Linked DNA regions of Methanolobus zinderi. The protein of the gene in region 1 binds, or shares a complex with, the protein of each later gene. Links are inferred from orthologs where the notes say so. Each region holds a gene or a part of one and is shown in the gene's direction. Other genes may lie near its edges.

Region 1 (4,617 bases):
TTCTGGATGCATTCGGTGACCAACAGCCATACTCCTTCGATGAGCTCTATAAGTTCCGGAAGGATACGCATGACCACATAAGCTATGGCAAAGAGTGCTATGCCGGATCCTATCTTCCCGATGGTGTGATGTGCGATCTCAAAGCTGTTAGGGCCGAACCATTGGTATCCGTAAGCAGCAATTACGAATACATCCCTTATTATATTTAAACCGTATATAACAGGTACGGAAACGAGGAATGCTTTTAAGTGTTTCTTCCATGGTGCATCCACAGAGATTATGAGCCCGATGAAAAGGGCGATACTCTCAATGGCAGTACAGGCAAGAATTATCTCTACTCTATACCCGTTAAGACCAATCTTGTTCCAGGCTGTCAGTTCCGCGGGCATGTTCAGCAGATGCATCGTCCAGAGTACGTTGTCCGTAACAAGGCCGATGATCCATACATTGAGGGATTCCATCTGTGCAAAGGGGAAGTAGAACAATGATCCAAGGGCTGTTGCGCTTGTTGCCATGGATGTTATGTCTGCTGACTTATTCTCCAGTATCTCCGGATGTCTGTACTCCCTGAACATAGTATATGATATCATCAGACAGAGTATACCTACGGTTATAACCAGCGCGACATTGAAGTAGTCATTGATCTCCAGGTAGTGCCCTGGCTGGATGAACCAGTGTATTGCAAAGAATACCCAGCCTGCCGCACCCAGCAGTTTGCGCCAATTCTTTTTTCTGGGTGTAAGCGCACTGGCAAGCATGAATGCCACAGCAACCCAAAGTACATTTTCTATCATTTACAAGCACCTTTAATAGGTATGCGCTCTATATATTTGATTTAGCGTATTAAGTTTTTGTTCCTATGTGCCCCGAAACACCAAAACTGACAGTTGATGCTGTGATCCTGTATGATGGCAGAATTGTCCTGATACGGCGTAAAAACCCTCCTTTTCAGGGAAAGTTTGCTTTGCCGGGTGGTTTTGTTGAAATAGGTGAGACCGTGGAAGCAGCGGTGGTACGGGAGGCTCTGGAGGAAACCGGGCTGTCGATAGAAATAGTTAAGTTACTTGGGGTATACTCTGACCCCCGGCGTGACCCAAGAGGACATACGGTAAGTGTGGTCTATCTGTCAGTCGGTAGTGGAGATCTCAAAGCAGGTTCAGATGCCAGTGGCGCACATCTCTTTGATATTTCGAATTTACCCGAAATGGCGTTTGACCACAATATGATATTAGAGCAGTCACAAGGTGAGATTGATGGAATTTTGTCCAAAATGTAAAAGTATGATGTTTCCGGTAAAAGGTGTCTCTCAGTGCAGGAAATGCGGTTATGTGAAAGAAAAGGAAGCCAAAGATGGATCACTGGTGTCCAGATCGGAGCGCTCCGACAGGGAAGTAACGGTCCTTGAAGGTGAGACCGCACAGGGTCTTCCGACAACATCAGTCAGGTGTGAGGAATGTGGCCATAACGTCGCATACTGGTGGCTTCGCCAGCTCAGGTCTGCTGATGAATCTGAAACACGTTTCTTCAAGTGTACCAAATGTGGAACTACCTGGCGTGAGTATGATTAATATATAATTACTGCACAATATAAGGGCAGGTTGCACAAACTTTCAGATTATTTTCACGAAAGCTTTTATTAGTAAATGTGTATAATGACCTAAAAATCAAATTTATTTGGCGGAGAATCCAGATGTTCAAGGCAACAATCGATGCAGATACACTTAAGAGTTCCATAGAGGCACTTTCAGTTCTTGTTGATGAGGCGAGGTTCAAAATATCTCCGGAAGGATTTACTGTCAGGGCGGTGGACCCTGCGAATGTGGCAATGGTCAGTTTTGAACTCGGTTCAAATGCCTTTGAAGAATTCGCTGCTGATGACAGTGAGATAGGCATGGACCTGTCCAAGATCAGCGACATTTTCGGCGTGGCAGGAAGAGATGACAAGGTAAGTATGGAACTTGATGAGATGTCGCAGAAGATGTCACTTCACGTTGGTGGCCTGTCTTATACCCTTGCATTGCTTGACCCGTCGACCGTCAGGGCAGAGCCCAGGATACCCCAGCTTGAGCTTCCGGCAGAGGTCGTATTAAACGGCAAGGATCTGCAGAGGGCCGTCAAGGCAGCGGAAAAAATTAGCGACCACATGTTACTGGGAGTTGAAGGCGATGCATTCTACATGGAAGCCGAAGGCGATACGGATCGTGTAAGGCTTGATATTCCACGTGACCAGCTCATAGATCTCAAGTCCGGTGAAGCACGTTCGCTCTTCTCACTGGATTATCTATCCGACATAGTCAAACCCGCATCAAAGTCCAATGAAGTAACAGTTGAGCTGGGTAAGGACTTCCCTGTCAAGATCGGTTTCACGATTGCCGGCGGTGAAGGCAGGATCGGATATCTACTTGCCCCACGTATCGAATCTGATTAAGGACATGGAACACAAGGACCTTGCACTATATCCTTACGTAAGCGAGGCTTCCGGTTATGTGGCAAGCCTTGATTTCTCCCTTGACAGGCTGATATCCTCAAGGGCCATGGATTCGGCACGCCTGCGCGGCAAGGAAAGGGTGCTGCAGGCAATTGAGGGCGATATTCTCAAACCCGGTCTTATGAGTTCCGATGATCGTAAGATACTCATCGAGCTCCTTTCCTATCCTTTCTCACGTATACTTGTCTCATGCGTGGACGATTCTTTTCTGACCAGGAGATATGCTCTTGCAGAAGCTGTCTCCTCATACAAATCACTGAAAGGCAGGGAGCCTGCTTTTCTCAGGGAGTTCTCTCTTGAATTCGATATACAGGCGCAATCCGATGATTCCGGTTTCAGGATGCATTTCACGGATTACATCAGGCTTGCAAGTACCCTGAAGGCAAGCGAATGGAAACTGGTGAACCGCAAACTGGATCATGGCTATGTAAAGGTCTCAAAGGATGAATTTGCACGTCTGCTCCAGGAAGGTATCAAAAACCGAATCGAAGGTAGCCTACCTGTATCAGTCCCGGAGGACATACAGCATGCATGTGAGCCCTATCTCGAAGAGATAAAGACCGCGCTTCATGAACGCAAGAGTACCTTCGGGGACGGTACGGAATTCGGTACTGTGGAAAGCGGCCTGTTTCCACCATGTGTTATCTATGCAGTATCACAGACACAGGCAGGTGTCAACCTTGCCCATTCCATGAGGTTTGCAATGACGTCCTTTTTGCTCACTGTGGGTATGTCGGTGGATGATATCATGAACCTTTTTACCACATCTCCTGATTTCGACGAGGAAAAGGCGAGATACCAGGTTGAACATATCGCCGGTGCATCGGGGACAAATTACAAACCACCTTCATGTTCAACAATGAAGACCTACGGCAACTGCTATGCCCCGGACGAGCACTGCAAAAAGGTCAAGCATCCTCTGGGATATTACAGGCGCAAGCTCTGGTTTAAGAACAGGGATGCACAAAAAAATAAAGCAAAGGCACCATCAAAGACTGATGACGCCAAAACCGGATCTAAACCTGATTCTTAACTTCGTTTGTATTCCCTGCATCGGTCAACAAAGCTCTTAACCGGGAATGAGGCAGGGTGTGCATGTGTATAACTTGCCAGTGAGTTGTGTTCGGTGATACAGTCCATACCATCCACGATCCCCTTTCCGCGCTTCATCTCATAGATCAGCTTTGCATCTTTATCACAATATGTGGCTGAATAGTGGAATTCATGTCCCCTGATGGTTCCCCTGATAAAGTCTCCCTTTGCCGTACCCTCGGTGTAGCCAAGAGCCTGAAGCTTTTTTGTCATCACAGTTTCCGCAGGGAATAGGTCTGCCATCTTGTAAACGGTATCCTCTATTTCATAAGATGTTGAAAGGTATTGAAGTCCTCCGCACTCTCCATAGATGGGCATGCCGTCGGTAGAGAGATCTTTCAGGGACTTTGTTGTCTTTGAGCTTTCCAGCTCTGCCATGTGAAGTTCCGGATATCCGCCACCAAAGTACATGCCATCCACATCCGGTACTTCTCCCTCCATGGGGCTGAAGAAGACAACTTCTGCTCCGGCCTGCCTGAAAGCATCGAACATATCCTGATAGTAGAAACAAAATGCGGAATCATATGCGATACCTACCTTCACCCTGTCATCAGAAGGAGTTTCCTCCACAGTTGCATCCCCCATATCCGGGGCACTTTCCGCAATGGAGATTATTGCGTCAAGATCGATATTCTCCTCGATAAAATCTGCCAGTCCTGAGGCATCAAATTCCTGCTCATGTGCCATGTAGAGGCCAAGATGGCGTGAAGGTACGGTTACGTCCTGGTTGCGTGGGAGTGTGCCCACAACAGGGATGTCCTGAATGGAATCAATGATCATCTGTGAGTGTCTCGGGCTGCCTACCTTGTTAAGGATCACTCCTGCAACATTTACATCCTTATCATATTCGGAAAATCCCTTAACCATTGCAGCGGCACTTCTGGACATGCCGTGGACATTGACCACCAGGATCACGGGCACATCTAGTGATTTTGCAACGTGTGCGGAGCTCGCTGTCTCTGTGGCTCCCATGCCGTCGAAGAGCCCCATGACTCCCTCTATCACATTGATGTCCGCATTACTGGAGTATCTGGAAA
Region 2 (4,623 bases), 1.0 Mb from region 1 along the record:
ATATTTCAAACGCAGTATTCTACTCGGTACTTGCGGGAGTTTTGGGTGCGTTGCTCGGATTGGTCATTACCTATTTCATAATTGCGATCATCGGCCTTCCTGAGAATCTCACCAAACTTACATTCAGCCCCGGTATGGCATTCCTGCTGGACTATAAAGAAATATTTGTCGCATTCTTCATAACTATTGTTTTCATTGTAGGACTCGGCGGCCTGGTCTATACGATCTTCATGCTCTATCCCGGATTCCAGGCGGGAGAGAGGAAAACGAAGATCGATATGCAGTTGCCTTATGCCGTAACATTCATGTACGCCCTCAGTAAGGGTGGCATGAACATTATAGATGTTTTCAAGGCACTCGCACGTTCTGAAGATACGTATGGAGAGGTCTCAAAGGAGATAGATTCCATTGTAAGGGACATGGAGTACTTCGGACATGACCTGAGGACCGCACTCACAAATGCATCTGAGATCACACCTTCCGAGAGGTTCCAGGATCTCATCTACAACCTCCTGACAGTTATCGACAGTGGAGGTAATATCCCCAATTATTTCCGCGACAAATCGGAACAATACCTTGTAAAGGCAGAGGTAGACCAGAAAGGTTTCCTTGAAACACTGGCTTTACTTGCCGAATCATATGTGACTGCTTTTGTAGCAGGTCCATTGTTCATTATCATCATGGGTGTCATGATGGCAGTAATGGGTTCAGGTTCTGCGACCATGGTGTATGCGATCATATATGCAGTTCTGCCAGTGGGATCACTGATGTTTGTAGTTATGATCAGCATCATAACACCCACTGAAATGGGAGAGCCTAAGATCCTTAGCACAAATACAGTACTTGACCATGGGATACCTGATATGCCGGCTCACCTGAAACCCGTCTATGACGAGCACGGGGAACCGGTGGATGAAAGCGAAGAGAAAGTAAGGGAAAGGACAAACTTCGAACTGTTTGAGAAATCAAAGAAATCACTGTCCATGAAGCAGATAATGAAGAATCCGCTTACACCCATGTTCAGAAATCCCCTATTCACACTCGCAATCACAATCCCTCTTGCACTTCTCATAGTAATGAGTTCCCTGTTCCTGAATGCCAACAGAGTAGGCAACCTTGCGATGATGGTGGAGTTCATAGACGACAAGATAGTATTTGCAATCCTGCTTGTCATAATACCACTTTCAGCCTTCTATGAGATCAAGCAGAGAAGGAAGAAGAAGCTTGAAAGCAGTTTCCCTGATTTCCTGAAGAAACTGGCAAGTACCAATGAAACCGGTATGACTCTCAGAGATTCCATAAGACTTATGTCAAGGTCCGATACCGACTCTCTCAGCTCGGAGATCAGGAAGATCTGGCACGATGTTTTCTGGGGACTTGAGATCAATGATGCCCTCATAAGATTTGCAAACAGGCTGAGAACTCAGGTAGTTACACGCTCTCTGTCCCTTATCACGAAAGCTAATGAGTCCAGTGGTGATATCGGTGAAGTTCTTATGGTCGCCGCAAGGGATGCGGCTTCCGAGCAGGGAATGAAAAGAGAACGTACAATGAGCATGATGATCTATATTGTTATCATCTATATCTCATTCCTAGTCTTTGTAGGTGTCATCTATGTCATCTCAACTACTTTCTTAAGTGAGATGGCAGAAGCAGGGAAACAGATGGCGGATTCCGGATCCAGTGCAGGCGGTTTCCTCGGAAACTTCGATCTTGATGCATACACCCAGCTTTTCAAACATGCAGCCATCATCCAGGGACTCAGTTCCGGCCTGATGGCAGGCGCAATGGGGGAGGGCAGTGTGATGGCAGGCCTCAAGCACTCAACTATTATGATAATAATCGGCTACTCCATATTCACCCTGTTCATCTGATGGTCAGTTTAAAGTAGACCCATTAACCCATAGAATATGATGAAAGTAGCTGGAATAGATGAGGCAGGTAAAGGGCCGGTAATCGGCCCCATGTGTGTCGGAGGCGTACTTGCCACAGATACACAGATCAATTCTCTGAAGAATCTGGGAGTTGCCGATTCAAAAAAAATCGCTCCAAAAAAAAGAGAACTGCTTGCCCATCAGATCGAAAAGTATTCTGAAAAGATCTTTGTCCTTGAGATAGCACCACAGCAGATCGATGAGTTCCGCAAGCTCATGAGCATGAACGATATCATGGTACTTGCATTCTCAAAGGTCCTGGAAGAGCTGCATCCGGATGAAGCATATGTTGATGCTGCTGATGTTAATGAAGAGAGATTCGGGAAAAGGCTCCTACAGGAATATACTAAAAAATACCCTGACAAAGCCGCAGATATTTCAATCGTATCCAGGCACCAGGCCGATGATATTTATCCCATCGTATCCGCCGCATCTATCGTTGCAAAAGTCCGCAGAGATGCACTGATAGAAGAGCTCAAGGAGGAGATTGGTGTTGATTTTGGAAGTGGGTATCCATCAGACCCAAAAACAAGGCAGTTCCTCAGAGAATGGTTCAATGAATTCGGAGAACTTCCTGATATTGTAAGACATTCCTGGAAAACCGCCGAGAACATTCTTACGGAAAAAAACGAATAACAATAGTACTGATTTTATGTGAAAAATAAATAAAAAAAGATGCAGGAAAGTTAAGAATTACTTTCCTTTCCTGTAGATAAGGTATGCACCTATAAGCACTACCGAAAGCCCACCAAGTATTACAAATACAAAAGTGGAACTTTCACTGCTTGTTGTCTTAACCTCGATAGGCTCCCCGTCTGAAATAACACTTTCATCATCTACAGATTGCAGTATTGCTTCATCGGTAAGTTCCTCACTTTCGGCTTCCGAGCTTATGGCAAATGGTGAGAATGCCGGAGTCTGACTTTCAAAGTACACATACTCATCGTCTTCTTCAGTAACTTCAGTATCAAGTGCTGTCCAGGATTCGTTTGAATACCTGTATAGTTTTACTGTGTCACTTTCAATGTTATTCTCTTCCAGCCATGTCTTTTCCACCATGAAACCTATTCCAAGATTCTCAACATTCTCAGGATCGACAAAACCGGATTTACCCACCCAGATATTCATCTGTTGGTAGACATTTCCGGGGACATCTGTCTTTGCGAAAGTAGACCTGTCCTTCAATACTTCAATAATTGTTGATATTGTGCCTGCATTCCTCAGAGCATCGAAATGTACAGAAGTAATGGCATTTCCATCTTTATTGAACTCGTAGTTGATGCGTGAGTCCTTGGTGACATAGATGCTTTCCACTTCCTTTACACGGATGTTCTCATACTTTTCACCGGTAGAACCGCCGCCACCGCCACCACTGCTGCTTCCACTGCTACTGGAGGTAGTTGCTGACGGTTTCGGACCGATCCAGAAATTAGTGGTGAATTTCTTATTATTACCCGTGTTATCTGCTATGAATATTGAAGCAGCATGACTGCCCACAGCCAAACCCGTGCCATTGTACGAAGCCGAAGATGCATTTATCGTTGCATTATTTGTTACATCAATATTGTCAACTATCATTCCTACAGAACTTTCATTTATGCCAGTCCTTGCGTCACTGTAATCGAAACTGATGTCCACAGCAGTTGTACCTTCAGCAAATACCTTGCCGTCTGCGGGTGAATAATTTTCAATCACAGGTGCGGTCTTGTCGACATTGACTGTTATAGCCGAACTTGCATCCTTGACGTTCTTTGCAGTGTCCGTTGCAACAGCTGTAACATTATAGTTTCCATCCGGGACAGAGGACAGATCGAATTCACCAACCCAGGTGCCATCACCCTCGTTGTCAGCGTTGATTGTTTTTACCTGACTTCCGGAATCCGACAATAGATTGATGCTGACATCTTTTACATCTTCGTCAGATCCGGATATGGTGGGATATATATAACGCGAAAAAAGTGTACGCTTTGAAATCTCTTGTTTTGAGATTTTTTCCGATAACATTTTAAAGTTTTGAGACATTATAATTTATATGGATTTTTCTTTAATTTTCGATAATATTGAGATTATTGTCACATCTTTGGGTGGATGGGTTATAATAACTTATATTGGTTCAAAATACCTAGCTGAGAGATTGGCAGACAAAATGAAAATTAAATGGACAAGTGAAGAGAATCAAAAATTAGAGCAGTTACGTGCTGAAATTAAAGAAGAAAATGCCATTTTTTCATCGTTTATAGACTCATTTTCTTTTGTTCAACAAAATAATTATCCTGAAAGAGTCTTAGCAATCAAAAATATTTGGGAGAATGTTCTATCTGTGAGAAAAATGGCTTCAAAATCCCAATTCTTCTATGATGTATTTGCTGAAGAGGAGTACAATAAAATCATTAAAGAACCAAAGATTAGTGATTTTATTAAGAATGAATTAGATATAAATATATTTTCTCCAAAAATTGATACAATCAAAAGTGAAACCGAAATTAATAGACCTTTTTTGGGAGAAGGACTATGGGTATCGTTTGAATTGTACCTGACTTTTGTTGGGAGATCATCGTTTTTATTATGGGATGGATATCGAAAGAATGATGTTGTCTGCTGGCACAAAGATGATAGTGTTAAGTCTCTCTTAAAGCAAGTTTTTAATGACGAAGAAATGAAAAATATTTCCTCTGAAAAATTTGGTTCA

The links.
Region 2: the proteins of HWN40_RS10680 (region 1) and rnhB are in contact, whole or in part, in a crystal structure (PDB 3P83), measured with the Archaeoglobus fulgidus proteins. The link is inferred for Methanolobus zinderi from one-to-one orthologs. Residues at the interface, in WP_010877842.1 of Archaeoglobus fulgidus: Val39, Ala42, Asn43, Val44, Ala45, Met46, Leu125, Asp168, Ser194, Asn218, Tyr219, Pro220, Ile237, Leu238, Ala239, Pro240, Arg241, Ile242, Glu243, Ser244; in WP_010878125.1 of Archaeoglobus fulgidus: Ala74, Ile178, Ala179, Ile183, Arg190, Ser195, Asn196, Leu197, Arg198, Gln199, Lys200, Thr201, Leu202, Asp203, Phe205.

What each region holds. Positions count from the first base shown.
Region 1 is NZ_CP058215.1:2,168,602-2,173,218, reverse strand. What follows is about bases 607-3,559. They hold HWN40_RS10680 (DNA polymerase sliding clamp), read left to right. Parts: upstream 607-1,690; coding sequence 1,691-2,428; downstream 2,429-3,559. Other genes in these bases: HWN40_RS10670 (cobyrinic acid a,c-diamide synthase CobB), read right to left, coding at 3,518-3,559; priL (DNA primase regulatory subunit PriL), read left to right, coding at 2,403-3,521; HWN40_RS10685 (transcription factor S), read left to right, coding at 1,254-1,568; HWN40_RS10690 (NUDIX domain-containing protein), read left to right, coding at 860-1,276; artA (archaeosortase A), read right to left, coding at 607-794. Outside these bases: more of artA, read right to left, coding at 1-606; more of HWN40_RS10670, read right to left, coding at 3,560-4,617.
Region 2 is NZ_CP058215.1:1,119,859-1,124,481, reverse strand. What follows is about bases 783-3,741. They hold rnhB (ribonuclease HII), read left to right. Parts: upstream 783-1,913; coding sequence 1,914-2,570; downstream 2,571-3,741. Other genes in these bases: HWN40_RS05560 (PGF-pre-PGF domain-containing protein), read right to left, coding at 2,628-3,741; HWN40_RS05570 (type II secretion system F family protein), read left to right, coding at 783-1,874. Outside these bases: more of HWN40_RS05570, read left to right, coding at 1-782; more of HWN40_RS05560, read right to left, coding at 3,742-3,938; HWN40_RS05555 (hypothetical protein), read left to right, coding at 3,967-4,623. UniProt on the Methanocaldococcus jannaschii protein: Endonuclease that specifically degrades the RNA of RNA-DNA hybrids.